2 regions of the Pectobacterium parmentieri genome follow, and region 2 is predicted to be linked to the other one. Evidence: predicted binding sites of a transcription regulator. Region 2 holds the regulator's gene; the other holds the start of a gene.
The links. The regulator Fur, encoded in region 2, represses iron uptake genes when iron is present. The targets are predictions, from matches to a motif close to ATAATAATGAGAACNACTATCAA.
Positions count from the first base shown of each region.

Region 1: the regulator Fur is predicted to act here: its motif matches at 3,339-3,361, upstream of fhuE (ferric-rhodotorulic acid/ferric-coprogen receptor FhuE).

Region 1 covers NZ_CP015749.1:2,999,899-3,008,859, forward strand. Annotated here, with positions in the region: gene A8F97_RS13655 (fimbrial protein) at 1-175, shown strand, start outside; gene A8F97_RS13660 (DUF2569 domain-containing protein) at 254-745, opposite strand; gene fhuE (ferric-rhodotorulic acid/ferric-coprogen receptor FhuE) at 1,011-3,260, opposite strand; gene A8F97_RS13670 (CapA family protein) at 3,575-4,924, opposite strand; gene metC (cystathionine beta-lyase) at 4,960-6,129, opposite strand; gene A8F97_RS13680 (IclR family transcriptional regulator) at 6,316-7,101, opposite strand; gene A8F97_RS13685 (transporter substrate-binding domain-containing protein) at 7,279-8,130, shown strand; gene A8F97_RS13690 (amino acid ABC transporter permease) at 8,133-8,882, shown strand; gene A8F97_RS13695 (amino acid ABC transporter permease) at 8,879-8,961, shown strand, end outside.
Region 2 covers NZ_CP015749.1:709,376-718,336, forward strand. Annotated here, with positions in the region: gene nagE (N-acetylglucosamine-specific PTS transporter subunit IIBC) at 1-175, shown strand, start outside; gene glnS (glutamine--tRNA ligase) at 341-1,999, shown strand; gene fur (ferric iron uptake transcriptional regulator) at 2,057-2,506, opposite strand; gene fldA (flavodoxin FldA) at 2,836-3,363, opposite strand; gene A8F97_RS03065 (methyl-accepting chemotaxis protein) at 4,252-5,919, shown strand; gene ybfE (LexA regulated protein) at 6,071-6,352, opposite strand; gene ybfF (esterase) at 6,645-7,412, opposite strand; gene seqA (replication initiation negative regulator SeqA) at 7,697-8,233, shown strand; gene pgm (phosphoglucomutase (alpha-D-glucose-1,6-bisphosphate-dependent)) at 8,360-8,961, shown strand, end outside.

The sequences.
Region 1 (8,961 bases), 2.3 Mb from region 2:
TGGCATTTATCATGCCAATAAACTGATTGGCATCAATAGCAGCGCGGACAGCATTGTGTTGCAAAGTGGGGACAACGCCATTCTCTTTTCAGCCCGCATCGAAAAGATACGCGACGATTTGATTCGATCCGGTGATTTTGTGGCAACGGCGAACTTCACGTTGAGCTATTTATAGTAGGTTAAGAGTGAGGCATAGGCCGCTACGTGCCTTACCCGATACAGGCACACATACCCTTGCGGCTAAACCTATTGGCTAGCGGCTAAAAACCAGAGGAATTCTTTTCGAAAACAGGAAATATGGGATCCAGACGACAATGCTGAAAACAATCGCAGCAAGCATACTAAATGCATTATCGTCCAGCGCGACACCAAATAGCTGTGAAGGCAGTAACGTTAGGCAATATACGATAACCGCATTAATGACATAGTAAGCGACCATCACCACCTTCGTCCGCCGCTTGCGCCGAAAAAACGTTAGCGCAGTAAAAATCGACATACCAAGTAAAACAATTACGCAAAATATAGCGAATAGACTGTAATAACTCACAAACCCCGTTTTTTTGAAATGCGCCAGCACGGCACTGACCAGTTCATACAGCGAGAACGGAGCCATAATGACAGAGAGAATAATTCCCAGCGCCGGAAGGTAGAGAATACCGTTAATCTTCTGCTGTTCTTCTCTTTCGCAATCTGTACACAAACCAGACTCTTTTTGCGCATCGTTCTCGCAATTCAGGCACTTCATTTCTTAATTCCTGTAAAAATGTTCTAAAAGAAAAAAACGGTTCCCCGCCCCGACATAGCCCGTTATTGTCGCCTATCCCCGAGCCAATGTTAACCCTACTCCACCATCCACTCAGGTAGCACGTACTCAGGTGAGTGTCGAAAATATCTTACAGAGCCAAAAGAAAAAGCGCCTATGTCATTGAGGCAACGGGCGCTATCATTATTCCCGACAGCAGCTCACTGCGCCGTCGGGCAAGTCACTAGAATCAATTCAGAACAGCGAACTAGAACGCATAGTTGACCGTCATTGAGACGCTGCGCGGCGCACCATACACGGCATAAGGCGCAAGGTAGTCGCTGTACTCTTTATCAAACAGGTTGTTGATATTGGCCTGAACTGCCAACTGCTTGGTCACCTGATAACGGCCAAACAGGTTAACCAGCGCGTAGCTACCTTGTTCGGCACGCAACGTTGTGTTTTGCGGGCCAGAACCTTCCTGCCAGATACCATTTTGCCAGTTAACACCGCCGCCAACGGTTAATTCCGGCAGCACTGGCAACTGGTAGCGAGTAAACAGCTTGAGCGACGTGCGCGGCTGTTCTGGGTTGACTGACTTACCATCTTGATCGTCAACCACATAGCGAGAACCACCAAACGTCATTTGCAGATTATCCGTCACCGCGCCGTTGACTTCAAATTCAATACCTTTGCTGACAACACCATCAACTGTACGGTAGGCAAACTCACCGCCACCTCCGGGGATCGCGATTCCCGTTGATTGTCCTAGGTTATCCTGCTCAATACGGAAGATTGATACCGAGGCCGTCAGGCGGCTGTTATACCAGTCTCCCTTAACACCCGTTTCGTAGTTTTTACCTGTAGTCGGAGACAGATATTTTTTATTAATATCTTTTTGCGTTTGCGGTTGGAAGATATCGGTGTAGCTGGCATACGTCGACCAGGTATCGTTGATGTCATAAACCAGACCAACATAAGGCGTCACACGATTATTGCTGGTATCACCCGTCGACCCCATGATGCTCCAGTCAGTATAACGCGCGCCAGCAATCAGATGCAGCGGATCGGCCAGAGAGAAGCGCGCCGACGCATAGAGTGATTTTTGGCGTGTGGTTGAATGTTCATAATCCGCCCAGACTCCCGGCACAAAAGTGTTATCAACCCAAGATCCCCATGTAGGATCGGCAATATTGCCATTCCAGTTGTAGTAATTGCCCATATCAGTCGGGCTGATCGTGGATTGCGTGTTATAGAACTGGCTACGCTGTCGAGTATAGCTGCCGCCAACCACCAGCTCATGCTGGCGTCCTAATAGCTCGAACGGGCCAGAAGCATAGGTGTCAATCGCATCAACTTTACGGGTTCCTTTGTTCCATCCACCGTAAGCACCAACATTAGCGCCAGACGGATCAACAAGTATTCCGGTATCTTTATCGGGGAAACCATTGGCATACATCAGCTTGGAATCGAAGTTGGTTTCGCCGTGCGTCCCATTCATACGCACCTGCCAGCCATTATCAAAACGCTGAGTCAGATCGGCAAACACTTTTCTCGACGTTTTATCGGAATAGCTCCAGTTCGGTGCGGAGTTAAATTTGTGCCCAAAATTAGTGGGACTGCCATCGGTAAACCATGTTGGCAAACCACCCCAGGTTGGGCTATCTGTATTGCTTTCCTGATAATTATAACCAAGCGATAACGTGGTGGATTCTGTTACATCAGCATCAATCACGCCGTAGAGGAATTTTTTGCGGCCGTGGTAACGATCGAGCCAAGTGTCGTTATCCTGATAGCCCGCAATTACACGCCCGCGCACATTGCCAGACTCCGTCAGCGGCGCAGACAGATCGGCCACCATCCGCTGTTTATCCCAAGAACCATAACTACCCGACACAGAGCCCTTAAACTCGCGACTGTCCGCATGTTTGCGTACCATATTCACGGCAGCAGAAGGGTTACCCGTTCCCGTCATTAACCCCGTAGCCCCGCGCACGACTTCAATACGGTCATAGATCGCTGTGTCTGAGCCTGAATCACCAAAATCCCAAATTTCGTTCACGACCGTTGGAATATCGTCGAACAGGTAGTTAGTGATACGGAAACCGCGAGAGAAATACGTCACACGTTCTGAGTCGATAATTTTAGAGGACACACCTGTCGTGTTCGCCATTACCTCACCAATCGTTTGCAGGTTCTGATCTTCGATACGCTGCTTACTGATGACACTCACCGACTGCGGAATATCGCGCGGCGTCAGCGTCATTTTGGTTCCGGCGTTAGTGACTTTCACGCTGTAATCCTGCGGGTCGCTGGCCTCTGCATTAGCATTAGCATTTGCATTCGCGCTAACGACAAGCGTATCGCCTGAAGCAGGATTTTCTTCGGCAACAGCCTGAGCAGGTAGGAAAGAGGCAGAAATCAACAGGGCGAGAAGGGAGACTCCGAATGGTTTTGTTCCGGCCAGCGAAGAATCACAAACGCGCATTTTTCCGGCGCGAGTAACTCCAAAAGACATGGTATATCCTCGGTTAACTGATGGTAATTTTGGCGAGATGCTGAGGCGTGTTTTGTCAACATTTGCACAGAAAGGTAAATGATAACTATACGCGTTATTATTTCCATTTCAACAAAACGATTAATTCCATTAAAATACATATAGATAAAAAAGAACAATTCACCATATCGTTAACGAGGCATTGTTAAAAAAGAAACATTTGAGAGGTTTAAGCCGCTCAGTAAAGCGAGAAAGTCGCGGCATAGAGGAAAGGCTAGCGGAAAATATTCACCTATGCCTCCTTTATGAGGCATAGGCTGACAGGGGATTACGAGCTAAGCCTTTTCAATCGCGATCGTCCCAAGATCCTCGTCATAACGTAATACCGTGCCATAACGAGCGCTCATACGCGTCAGATCTGCCGCGATTTCATGCCCAAGAGCCGCAGACACCGTAACAGGTAAACCACGATCGAGTGGGCGCTCACGGTTCATACCCAGATCGAGCGGAAGTAATTTGAACTGTAGCGCCCCATCGGCGTAATCCAACAGCGCGGCACAATTTTTGGAGAAACGTGATTCGGCATTGAAGCCAATAAAGTTACCTTCCCGATCTTTTGCTCGTGCCCGGTGCAAATCGGAAGGGCGTGCATCGTGATCGTAACCATAGGCGGTGTACATTTCTGGCGCGATAATCGATTCACCCGCTTCAAACTCCATCAGCAGGCTACCCAGATTGTAAAAAATCGGACGTTTGTTATAAATTTCCACGCCACGCAGGAAGTGCGCACCATGTCCCACCACTGCCGATGCGCCAGCATCAATGGCCCGGTGAGCAAAATCTTCGATAAATTCAGGTGGATGTGGCGCATACCAACCATCACCTTCCCCTTCATGCGTATGCAGGCTGACGATGGCGACATCGGAACGATTTGCTGCATCGCGCACGCTTTTAAGAATCGCGGCACAATCTTCTTCATTCATAAATGTGCGAACATAAGCTTGCTCGCCACGCTCTATTGGTATCGAACTTTCAAACAACGAGCCAAATTTGAAACGATCGGGTCCCTGATCCGCCATCACTTCAATTCGGGCTCCTTCACGGTTGCTGGCAGCAACACCTAGCAGTTCAGTGATCTCCTGCAGTTGCTCAAACTCCTTATCCGGCAACACGTAAGCTCGCCCCCAGCGCAGCGGGTTGAGGCCGGGACGTGCCACCACACTTCCCCCTGCGACACTTGCGGCAAAGACTTCCGAACGGGTGCTGCTGACAGCCACCACGCCGACCCGCCCTTTTGGCGTATCGAGGAACCGCGCAGCGCGGGCGTCATCAAGGTTACGCCCCACACCACAATGAATCAGCCCGCGTTCTTCTGCCGCGTCGATCGTATCAACGACGCCTTCCCAGCCAAAATCACCCGTGTGGTTGTTAGCAAAAGAAACCAGCTTGATATTCAAATCAACAAACTCATCCAGCGTTGCCTGCCTCACCGCCGTGATATAGCCACGACCCGCCGCAGGTGGTGTGGTGGGTTTTGGGCAACAAAACTCAGCATTAGCGAAAACCGCATCCGCCGCCGCAAGTTGGTCAACGATGTTTTTGTCTACTCGCGCAGCCAGATTGCGGCTGGAAAACAGTAAATCCCCACAGGCAATAATTCGCATAGCATGACTCTCTTTTAGCATGATGTGTCGTTCGATGGGATAACCCGAATGGAAGGCTAAGCTTGCCGAATAAGGGCAAAAGCCCGTTCCAGATCGGCCAACAGATCGTCCACACTCTCTAATCCCGCGTGGATACGCAGCAGCGTGCCGGGATGCGCATCAGGGTGAACCGATCGGACAGGGTTTAGTGGCAAGATCAGACTTTCGTAGCCTCCCCAGGATCCGCCAATGCCAAACAAGGTGAGCGCTTCAACAAACGCAGTACGCTTGTGACTTAGCTCGGGGTGAAGCGCAAACGCAAAGAGCCCTGATGCCCCCGTGAAATCACGTTTCCACAAGGCATATCCCGGATCGCTGGGTAATGCTGGGTGAATGACCCGAGCAACTTCCGGCTGACGGGCAATAAATTCGGCAAGCCGAAGCCCTGTTTGATAATGGCGTTCCAGACGGACATGCAGCGTGCGTAAACCACGCTGCGCCAGATAGCAATCATCAGGGCTGGCAAGTAAACCCAGCTCATGCGTAGTCGATTTTAGACGTTGGTAGGTGGCTTCGGTGGCGGTAACAATCCCCATCATGACATCAGAATGACCGACAATATATTTTGTCGCCGCCTGAATAGAGATATCTACACCTTTAGTAAAGGGTTGAAAATACAGCGGACTAGCCCAGGTGTTATCCATTACCACAATTGCGTCATGCCGATGAGCAACCTCGGCGATGGCGGGAATATCCTGCATTTCAAACGTCATTGAACCTGGCGCTTCGGTGTATACCAATCGAGTCTCAGGGCGGAATAATTTTTCAATATCCGCGCCAAGTGCAGGATCGTAGAACTCAACGTTGATGCGAAATCTTTTCAGCAACGTGCCAGCAATTTGGCGCACCGGACCATAAACGCTGTCAGGCACCAGCACATGATCATCTGCCGAAGTAAAAGCCAAAATGGCCGTGGTACACGCAGAAACACCGGAAGGATAAACAAAAGATTTATAGCCACCTTCCAACTCGGCGATGGCCTCTTGCAACGACTTACTGGTTGGCGTGCCGTGTCGGCCGTAGAAAAGTTCTGGCTCATCGAAAGATGTTTGCTGCCGTTGCTTATTATCCCATTCCGCCATCGACCCGCAAATCACCGTGGATGTACGGTAGACCGGTGTATTAACCGTGCCAAGAAAATCGTCTGGATGGCGTCCGGCATGGATAACCTTCGTTTCAGGTTTCATGATAAATCGTGTTCTCGTTGATGGGCTGGCCCGATTCCTCTCTTTTTACCAGTCTGCCGCAACCCATCCCTAAATCAACAACTATCTCGTATTTTTCATATACAGCAATATTACATCATATTCCGAATTAACCTTATCCTGATGCCGCATGGTGAGAGACATGCCGACATAAGCGGCCACATTCAATTATTCCATGATAAATTTATTCGCTTCTTCACGCACCAGTATCCCCAATGCATCAAGGTCTTCGGTGCGAATACGGACAGTTGGACCTGAAACGCCAACAGCCCCAATGACGTAACCGTTACGGTCGAACAACGGTGCCGCCGCACCGCGAATTCCCAAATGAAACTCTTCATCATGCAGTGCGTAACCCTGCTGTGCGATAGTCTGCAGCGCTATCTGAAAGAGACGTGGATCGGTGATGGTATGCTCCGTTTGCGCATGCAATTGTTCGGGTAATGGTGCATCCGCCAGTGCCAGAAAAATCCGGCCAATCGCCGTGTACGCCAAGGGAGCCAAAGTACCGGGACGGCTATCAACCCGCAAAGAGTAGCGGGATTCGATCGTATCCAGGTACAAAACCTGTTCGTCTGCCAGAATCGATAAATGTACCGCTTCTCCGGTACGGGCAGATAAACGTTCCAGAACCGGCCGGGCACACACGCGCAGGCTTTTCTGCGGGCGCACGGTATTCGGCCGCTCAGCCAATTTGGGCCCGAGCATAAAGCTGCGACGTTCGCCGGATTGCGCATAGCCCGCCTGAGCCAGCGTTTGCAGAATACGTGATGCACTACTTTTATCTATCGCAAGCACATCGGCGACATCGCTGGTTCGCACCGTTTGGTTATGTATCAGCAAATCAAGCGCCGCCAGGCCTTTTGTCAGCGTCTTAAGCTCCCCTTTCACGCTTTCGGTTCGAGTCGCCTCTTCAGTTGCGTTCGTCACAGGCTGGACGTTGCGGGTTTTCACGTTTCCATTCTCTCTATTAACGGGCATATGCAAAAAGTTGATATATATACAACTTAATCGAATGTTGATTTTATTGACACAAAATGGCAGTTACCCCTACATTTCCCTCTATCTTTGGGCTGCCTCGTGAGCAAAATATATCAGAGGCTCTTATCTTAACTAAGGTAAATTGATCATATGTCAAAAACAACACTGAGTTCTCTGATGACATTGAGTGGTGTTGCGCTAGCCGCATCATTTATTCCCACGATTGCCCACGCTGATGTGCTGGAAAAAATTGCCGATCGCGGCGTGATTTCGGTCTGTACTAACGTCAATAATCCACCACTGGCCTTCCTGGAGTCCTCGGGAGAAACCAAAGGTCTGCACATCGATCTGCTGAATGACTTTACTCAACGGCTGTCCACGCAACTGGGTAAAACGGTCAAAGTGGATCTGGTTCCTGTTTTGCCCGCAAACCGCGTGCAATTCCTGCAACAGGGCAAATGCGACATTCTGTTTACTTCATTGACGGTCAGTGAAGAGCGCAAGAAGTTAGTACAATTTGTCGAACCTTACTATTACGCCGCGGGTCCAGCGCTGCTGACGAAGAAAGGCGTAACCTTCTCGAACTGGGAAGAAGTGAAAGGCAAAGCGATTTGTAGCAACCAAGGATCGAGCTGGAACGTACCGTTAGAACAGAAATTTGGTGCCAACATCGTTGCTTTCCAGACTCAGCAAGAAGTCGATCAATCCTTACGTGACGGACGCTGCGCCGCACTCGTATCCGATGACAGCTATCTCCAGGCGCGTTTTCTTAACGACAAAGAAGGCATCTGGAAAGATTACTTCATTCAAAATCTGACACCGTTTACCGAAGGCCCGTGGGGTCTGGCGGTTCGCTTTAACGAACCACAGTTTACTCAATTCATTTCCAGCGTGATCAAAGACTGGAACAAGCAAGGCACCATCATTGAACTGGCGAAAAAATGGGGCCTAAAACCGGCACCGTTTGCAGTAAAAGCCCACGAAGAAGCCATTAAGCTATAACAATGATGTCATTTATCGCCGATGGGTTTAAAGCGCTCTACGAGCAGACCGGCTGGAACTTTTCGGTATTTTACAACGCATGGGAAGCCCAAAAATACCTTACCGGGCTTACCCTTGCCGTTGAGTTGGCGGTCTGGTCACTACTCGGCTCAATGCTCATTGGGTTCCTGTGCGTGTTTGCCAGACAGTCCAACCTGCGGCCTTTGCGCTGGCTGGTCACGGCCTATGTCGAATTATTTCGTAATACGCCGGGGCTCGCCCAACTGTACTTTTTATTCTTTGGTATCGGCTCTTACTTTCACCTTTCCACTTACGGACAAAACGGCGAACTACCGCTGGTATCGCCGTTTCAATTCGTGGTTATCGCTCTGTCGCTGCAATATGGCGCATTTGTCGCTGAAATCCTGCGAGCAGGCATTGAAGCCGTGCCGAGAACCACTGTCGAAGCGGCAGAATCCCTCGGTTACAACCGCACCCGTGCCATGATTCATATCATTTTACCGCTGGCTTTTCGCACCAGTCTGCCTGCCTTGGGCAATAACATGGCTCAGATCGTCAAGAGCACTGCGCTTGCTTATGCCATAGCAGTACCAGAAGCCTTGTATGTGGCGCATGAAATCTGGACGGAACACTTTAACGTGCTCGAAATGATGAACGTGGTACTACTCAGCTATCTGGGGTTAATGGGCATATTCACGCTGTTGGTGAAACTGCTGGAGCGTTGGCTAAAAGTACCGGGGCTAGGACGATGACGATCATAGACGCAATTTTTCCAGCAGGCAGCGCTTTCGCAGTATTGCTCCCCTGGCTACCGCTGATCCTGAAAGGGTT
Region 2 (8,961 bases):
TATCACACGTTTGCGTTTGAACGTGGTTGATTCCTCTCTGGTTGATGATGCACAGGCGAAACGTCTTGGCGCTGCGGGTGTTATTCGCCTGAATAAACAAAGCGTACAGATTGTTGTGGGCACGCAGGCTGAGTCGATCGCAACGGCGCTGAAAGCGGAGTATGACAAGGCGTAATATAATGACGATGCTTGTGTAACGCCGTGTTATATCGATGAAACTGAGGGGGTGAGATAGCAATCTCGCCCCTTTTTTTCGTTATGAATAATTAACGGTTGTTTCCCAGCGTAGCTTGTTGGATCATTGTCGGTTATACGTCGTTTTAGCATTGAGGAATGAAGAATGAGTGAGGCTGAAGCCCGCCCGACTAACTTTATCCGTCAGATTATTGATGAAGATCTGGCGTCTGGTAAGCATGACCGTATTCAGACACGTTTTCCGCCAGAGCCGAATGGTTATCTGCATATTGGGCATGCCAAATCTATTTGCCTGAATTTTGGTATCGCGCGTGACTATCAAGGGCAATGCAACCTGCGTTTTGACGACACCAATCCGGTAAAAGAAGATATCGAATACGTTGAGTCGATCAAACGTGACGTCGAGTGGCTGGGTTTTTCATGGAGCGGTAACGTTCGTTATTCTTCTGATTATTTTGATCAACTGCACGCTTATGCGGTTGAGCTGATCGGTAAAGGGCTGGCTTACGTTGATGAGCTGACCGCCGATCAGATTCGCGAATACCGTGGTACGTTGACGGCACCGGGCAAAAACAGCCCTTATCGTGACCGTACCGTGCAGGAAAACCTGGCGCTATTTGAAAAAATGCGTAACGGCGGGTTTGCTGAAGGTACTGCTTGTCTGCGTGCAAAAATCGATATGGCATCATCCTTTATCGTGATGCGCGATCCGGTGCTGTATCGCATTAAGTTCTCCGATCACCACCAGACGGGCAATAAGTGGTGCATCTACCCGATGTATGACTTCACCCACTGCATTTCCGATGCGCTGGAAGGGATCACGCATTCTCTATGTACGTTGGAATTCCAGGATAATCGTCGTCTGTACGACTGGGTGCTGGATAACATCACGATTCCTTGCCATCCACGCCAGTACGAATTCTCCCGCCTCAATCTCGAATACGCGATTATGTCCAAGCGTAAGCTGAACCAACTGGTTGTGGAAAATGTGGTTGAAGGATGGGATGACCCGCGTATGCCGACTATCTCAGGCCTGCGTCGTCGTGGCTATAGTGCGGCTTCCGTCCGTGAATTTTGTGTGCGCATCGGCGTAACGAAGCAGGACAATAACGTGGAAATGGCCGCGCTTGAATCCTGCATCCGTGACGATCTGAATGAGAATGCTCCGCGTGCGATGGCAGTGTTAGATCCAGTCAAAGTCGTGATCGAGAACCTGCCCGCTGAGCACGAAGAGTTTGTTGCGATGCCGAACCATCCTAATAAGCCGGAAATGGGCTCGCGTCAGGTGGCATTCAGCCGTGAAGTTTACATCGATCGCGCTGACTTCCGTGAAGAAGCTAACAAACAGTACAAACGTCTGGTGTTGGGTAAAGAAGTTCGTTTGCGTAATGCCTATGTGATCAAAGCTGATCGCATTGAAAAAGACGAGCAGGGCACCATCTCCACGATCTATTGTAGTTATGATGCGGAAACGCTGAGCAAAGATCCGGCTGACGGCCGTAAAGTGAAGGGGGTTATCCACTGGGTCTCCGCGGCGCATGGCGTGCCAGCAGAATTCCGTTTGTACGATCGTTTATTCAGTGTGGCAAATCCTGGCGCGGCGGATGACTTCCTGTCGACGATTAACCCAGACTCACTGAAAGTTACGCGAGGCTTTGTCGAAGCGAGTTTGGCGCAGGCGGAAATAGAGAAAGCGTATCAGTTTGAGCGCGAAGGCTATTTCTGTGCCGATCGCGTTTACTCCAGTACAGACCATCTGGTGTTTAACCGAACGGTCGGGCTGCGCGATACCTGGGTAGGTTAAGGGCATGAGTTAGAAAATAAAACCGCCTCGGCGGTTTTATTTTTTTATGTGGTCGATTTATCGTGTGGACTCATGCAGGGTTTCGTCTTCTCGACAATCCCCTTCACTGCAATGCCCATAGAGATACAAACTGTGGTTGGTCAATTTAATGCCGTGTCTTTCTGCGATCTCACGCTGACGTGCTTCGATAGATTCATCGCGGAATTCAATGACTTTGCCACAGTCGAGGCAAATTAAGTGATCGTGATGATGCTGCTGCGTCAATTCAAAGACGGATTTACCACCTTCGAAGTTATGACGGGTTACGATACCTGCATCATCAAACTGGTTGAGTACGCGATAGACGGTAGCAAGACCAATCTCTTCGCCCATATCAATCAGTCTCTTGTATAAATCTTCCGCACTGACGTGATGACAGACAGGATCCTGTAACACTTCCAGTATTTTCAGTCTTGGAAGAGTGACTTTCAAGCCGGCCTTCTTCAATGCGGTATTGTTGTCAGTCATGCGGGTTTAGTCCTGTAGCTTACTTATCAATGGAGGCTGCCTAGCCTATGACATCGGTCGGCTCAAAAAATGCAAACGCGTCTCAATTATAGAACCGCGCATACAAAATGAAAACAAGGGAATGTTAACAATATTGTCCCCACTCACACTACTGATATATAACGCAATCCGTTGTTGATGAATGAGGAAAAGGTAAAGCGCGTATAAAACCGATGGGATTATTGTACAGGTTTACTGATAGAAGTTAAAAAAATGTATCAATTATTATGAAAGGTTTTACCTATCGATACTATTTTGGCTCTGATAGGGATTATCAGAGCCAAAATGGCTTAACCAACCAGCTCTTTCAGATTCAGTTCATCGCCGATCTGTTTCACCCACGTCGTCACGCGCTCGCTGGTCAATTCAGGCTGGCGGTCTTCATCGATAGCCAAACCAATGAAGTGATTATCGTCGGCAAGTCCTTTAGACGCTTCAAAATAATAGCCTTCTGTTGGCCAGTGGCCGACAATCGTCGCGCCGCGAGGCTCAATGATGTCGCGAATAGTTCCCATGGCATCACAGAAGTATTCTGCATAGTCTTCCTGATCGCCACAGCCAAACAGAGCAACCAATTTTCCGGTGAAATCAACCTCTTCCAACGAAGGGAAGAAGTCATCCCAATCGCACTGAGCTTCACCGTAATACCAGGTTGGAATACCTAACAGCAGAATATCGAAACCTTCCAGGTCTTCTTTGCTGCTTTTGGCGATGTCATGAACATCAGCAACGCTGGTGCCTAACTGTTGTTGGATCGTTTTGGCGATGTTTTCCGTGTTGCCGGTATCACTGCCAAAGAATATTCCGATGAGTGCCATGAATTGAATAACCCCTTGATTCCTAATGGTATGGTGTAATGTTTCACCCACTTATCTGCTAATAATAACAGACACTCACATTAGGAGAAACTCGTATCGGTATAGAGGCGTAAATCAAGAGCATGCAAAATGCGGAGGGCGATAAAAGGAGCGAAGTGCATCTCTTCTGGCGCTAAATTATCCATGTCAATAGTATGGTTATATTGCCTTCCGAGATTAGACATGCATAGCCCAGTACCAGAAGGTTATTTATTTGCAACGACGTTTCATTTTTTATGAATGATGTTTTTATTTTGCATTTCCTTTCAGTTGTAATTAAAAGCAGACTTCTTTTTTTAAGAAATAAAAGTCACGGAACGGTACATCTCTATTTAGGGAGAATTAAAATACATACAAAAGATAATGTTTTTATTGAATTGAAGATTTGTAACATTTTTCGGGAATATTCCTAATCAAAGAAGATAAGAATTATAATCATTTGTAGCTGAAACGATGCAACCTTGAAGAGAAAGTCTTTAGCTTTTGATATTAAAGAATAAAATGAAAATGATGTTTAAATTGCTTTTCCGTCTGGCTGTGTATCCACGCCAACGCACAAGGGACGTAGGGTGGCAGTCGCTTTGCTTTCAACCCTCTGATTAAAAAACGTATATTTATAAAAATAGGCGAATTTATTCTCGGTGTGAAAAATTATATTAATAAATATAGCAAGAGTGCTAAATATTCTCTGTATTTAGCCGATGAACTAGCGTGGTTTTTGAGTTTTCGACTCGGTGAAATGTGAACGCTAGGGAGAAGTGGTCTGTTTTATTGTGTGAATTTTCTGATTCATATTGGTTGATTAGCGATAAAAATCTTTTTAACCATTTTCCTGATTTGGAGTGAGCTATGAGACTTATTAAAAATATTGCCATCAGAACCGCTATGCTATGGGTGCTGGGCATTTTTTGTGTTCTTTGGGGGGGGGTATCGATATATACCCTGTTCTCTTTTAAAGAGATGACTACAACCTCAAAAACCAGCACCTTGCTGGTTCAGAACATGAATTTCATCAACCAGGGCAACGATCAATACTTCCGTATGGTAACCCGTCTGGCGCGTGCCGTAGATGCGCGTCGCAGTGGTGATAATGCTACCGCTGATAAAGAGCAGGCCTCTGCTCTCGTCGCGCTGGATAAACTGAAGTCTGATTTGGTGGCGTTTAATGCCATCGATCATGCGGGTCTGGATAATGCTCTGGTGCAGGCTGTCAGTCGTGACTGGAATAGTCTGGTTGTTCAAGGTGTTGAACCGCTTTATCAAAAGGCTGTTGCCAACGCGCTGGACGATTACCAAAATCAGGCCAAGAATATTGTGCCGCCATTGAGCCGTCAGTTTGGCGCGTCCCTATCCGCATTCAGTAGCGCCAGCGCAGAGAAATTCGCTGCAGCGGGGGTTCGCTTTGAACAAATCACCACGGTTGGACAGAACATTTTGCTGAGCGGGCTGTTTATCGGTCTTATCATGCTGTTCCTGACCGACCGTTATTTGGTGGTGTGCTTGGTTCGCCCGCTGAATGACCTGCGCTATCACTTTGGCGTGATTGCTTCTGGTCACTTGGGCAAGCCGATTCTGGACTTTGGTAATAACTGCGTTGGCCGCCTATTTCCATTGCTGCGTGAAATGCAGGGGAGTTTGGCTAGCACCGTTAGCACCATCAGAAACAGCACGGACTCCATCTATCAGGGGGCTTCTGAGATTGCTGCGGGTAATAACGATCTGTCATCACGTACCGAAGAGCAGGCTTCTGCGTTAGAAGAAACGGCAGCCAGCATGGAGCAACTGACGGCGACGGTGAAACAGAACGCAGAAAATGCCAATCACGCCAGCCAATTGGCATTGCAAGCCTCAACAACGGCGAAGAAGGGTGGGCAGATCGTCGAAAACGTGGTGAAAACCATGGCAGAAATCTCCGGCAGTTCGAGAAAAATCGCAGAAATCACCACCGTGATTAACGGCATTGCTTTCCAGACCAACATTCTGGCGCTGAACGCCGCGGTAGAAGCGGCGCGTGCGGGCGAACAAGGCCGTGGTTTTGCCGTGGTAGCCGGAGAAGTACGTAGTCTGGCGCAGCGTAGTGCACAGGCGGCGAAAGAGATTGAAGGGCTGATTTCTGAATCGGTCCGCTGTGTGGATACGGGTTCCAATTTGGTTAGCGATGCCGGCGACACCATGCAGGATATCGTCCGCGCGGTCACTAACGTGACAGATATTATGGGTGAAATTGCCTCGGCATCTGAAGAACAGAGCAAAGGCATCGCACAGGTTGGTCAGGCAGTGGCGGAAATGGACAGCGTAACGCAGCAAAATGCGGCATTGGTTGAACAGGCCTCTTCGGCTGCCTTGTCGCTGGAAGAGCAGGCGGCGCTGTTGAACCAGACTGTGTCCCTGTTCCAACTGTCCGATTCGCAGTCAGCGCTGCAAGTGGCTGCAAAACCGGTGCAAAAAGCGGCAGTGATTGCCCCGCGTGCAGGCAAAGCACTGCCAGCCAGTAGCGACAACTGGGAAAAATTCTAACTGTTGTTTTAATCGGGAAATTTTTAATCAGAAAACAGTGTTGTTTTAATCCGGTGGCGTGTTTTTAGTCTCGGATGAATGTTCAGGCGGCGTCAGAGATGGCGCCGCGCAAAATATGAAACCGCACTATGTGAATATCGCGTTACGTCAATCAGGGCTGCTGTTCGGCCAACTGTGCCAGCAACATCTCTTCAATCAATTCACTGCGGCTAATGTTCCGCTGTTCAGCAAGGCTGTTCAGGATATCCACAGCGTCGCTGTTAATCTTTAATTCAACACGGCGTAAGCCACGCACTTTATCGCGACGTAGTTGATTACGCTTGTTAATTCTTAGTTGTTCGTCACGTGTGAGCGGGTTGGTCTTGGGGCGGCCCGGACGACGCTCATCTGCGAACAGATCCAGTGTAGTGCGATCCGTTTGTTCTTTTGCCATAAGTAATGATACTGCAAGGTATTCGGATCAAAATACACAGAACTGCCCGTTCTGTCCTACAGATAAAATCGATGCCTACCCTCACTCTGCAATAGGATTGTCAGGGGGCGGTTTGGCTATCTGTGGAACATGCCGGGGAATTACGCGTGCACTTTGATGAAGTGGTTACAATGACTTGTGGCTGAATCAGCCGTCCCTCTACTGCGAACGCCATCATACCCTAGCCACACTGGCGGCGACAACGGTTAACTGCCGCTGTTGCCATGAATCCGCCAGTGTGTGTATGGTCTGGTTAATTCGCGTCCAGAAAACGGTGGATAGCGCGCAAAACGGTATCGGGTTTTTCTGAGTGAACCCAGTGGCCCGCGCCGCTGACAACGTGCGCCCGCGCCGCTGGGAACTGACGCAGCAGCGAATCACGGTAGCGATCGTCCAGATAGGGGGAATCGCCGCCGCGGATGAATAATATTGGCCCTTGCCAAGCCGGAACCTCTTGCCAGCCAACAATGTTTTCATACTCATCCCACAAGGCTGGTACGTTAAAACGCCACTCTCCCTGCTGGAAGGATTTCAGCAAAAACTGAATTACGCCTTCTTCTTTTATATATTGGCGCATGAGTGCGGTTGCTTCGGTTCGTGATGTCAGGCCTGCTTCCGTTACGGCACGCAGTGCAGTGAAGATGGTGTCGTGGCGGCGTACTTGATAATCCACTGGCGCGATATCAATCGCGACCAGTTTGTCCAGCCGTTCAGGAATAAGCTCGCTGAGCGCCATAGCGACTTTTCCTCCCATCGAATGCCCAATAACGATAGTGCGTTCGATGTTCAGTTCATCCAGCAGCGTCAATACATCCTCTGCCATGGCGGGGTAGTTCATCTGTGATGACCGTGGCGATAAACCGTGATTGCGTAAATCGATTTGCAGGATGTCATGCGTATTTTGCAAATCCCGACCCAGTACGCCAAGGTTATCTAATGTGCCAAACAAGCCATGAATCAGGACGACAGGGCGTTTATCTGTGGGCTGGTGCGCATTTTGCCAGCGATGATTCAATTTCATGGTGAAGTTCATTCAGAGAGACATGGGCTTAGGGTATCATGACTTTAGAGGCAATGTTGTCACTGAAGGAACGGTAAGGGACACGTATAGCTACTTGAATGGATGTGAAAGGCATTGGGGCATAGTCTGACTTTTGGTATTGTCCCATTATGCCGCTGTTCGATAATGTTTGAACGCCTGTATAATCCTTTTGATTTGAGTCATCTACCCATCGATGTCGGGTTGCAGAAGGGAACAACTCTGTAATTTGCACGATAATGGGTAAAAAACAGCACTGGATAAAGATGAAAACTATTGAAGTCGACGAAGAGCTTTATCGTTATATTGCCAGCCACACACAGCATATTGGTGAGAGCGCATCGGATATTTTACGGCGCATGCTGAAATTTACTGCTGGGCAGCCTGTTACAACGCCAGCGGTAGAGACGACGGCAACGGCGACGTCTCAGCCTGCTGTTGCGCCGAGCCCGCGCGATCGGGTTCGCACCTTGCGTGAACTGCTGCTGTCAGATGAATACGCTGAACAAAATAAGGCCATTAATCGCTTTATGCTGGTTTTGTGCTCGCTATATACCCTGGCGCCACAGGAATTTGCTGCCGCGACGGAATCGCTTCATGGCCGGACTCGGGTCTATTTTGCGGGCGACCAACAAACATTGCTTCAGCATGGCACACACACCAAGCCTAAACATATTCCGGGTACGCCATACTGGGTGATTACCAATACGAATACGGGTCGTAAACGCAGTATGGTTGAGCACATTATGCTGACGATGCAGTTCCCTGCGGAACTAACAGAAAAAGTGTGTGGAACCATCTAATCATCTATCTATCCCCTACATAATTCGAGTGGCATGCAGTCAACACCCAAACCGCTCGAAGAATGAGGGGGATAACATCAACCACTTATCTAACTACACTAACTACAGCGTTAGGGAGAAGCGCCAATGGCTAATCACCCAAGGGCCGGACAGCCTGCCCAGCAGAGCGATTTGATTAATGTGGCACAGTTAACGTCACAATATTATGTGTTGCGCCCGGAAGTCGGCAATACCGCTCATGCGGTGAAATTCGGTACGTCTGGCCATCGTGGTAGCGCCGGGCGTCATAGCTTTAATGAACCGCACATTCTGGCGATTGCGCAGGCGATTGCAGAAGAGCGCAAAAAGCAGGGCATCAGCGGCCCGTGCTATGTTGGGAAAGATACTCACGCGCTCTCCGAGCCAGCGTTTATTTCCGTGCTGGAAGTGTTGGCTGCCAACGGTGTGGATGTCATTGTTCAGTTGGATAATGGTTTTACCCCAACGCCTGCGGTGTCTAACGCGATTTTGGTTCATAATCGTCAGGGCGGTGCGCTGGCGGACGGTATTGTGATTACGCCGTCTCACAACCCGCCGGAAGATGGCGGCATTAAATATAATCCACCGAACGGCGGCCCTGCGGATACTAATCTGACCAGCGTGATTGAAACGCGTGCGAATGCGCTGTTGGCAGATGAACTGCGTGACGTGAAGCGTATTACGCTGGATCAGGCGTTTAACAGCGGACA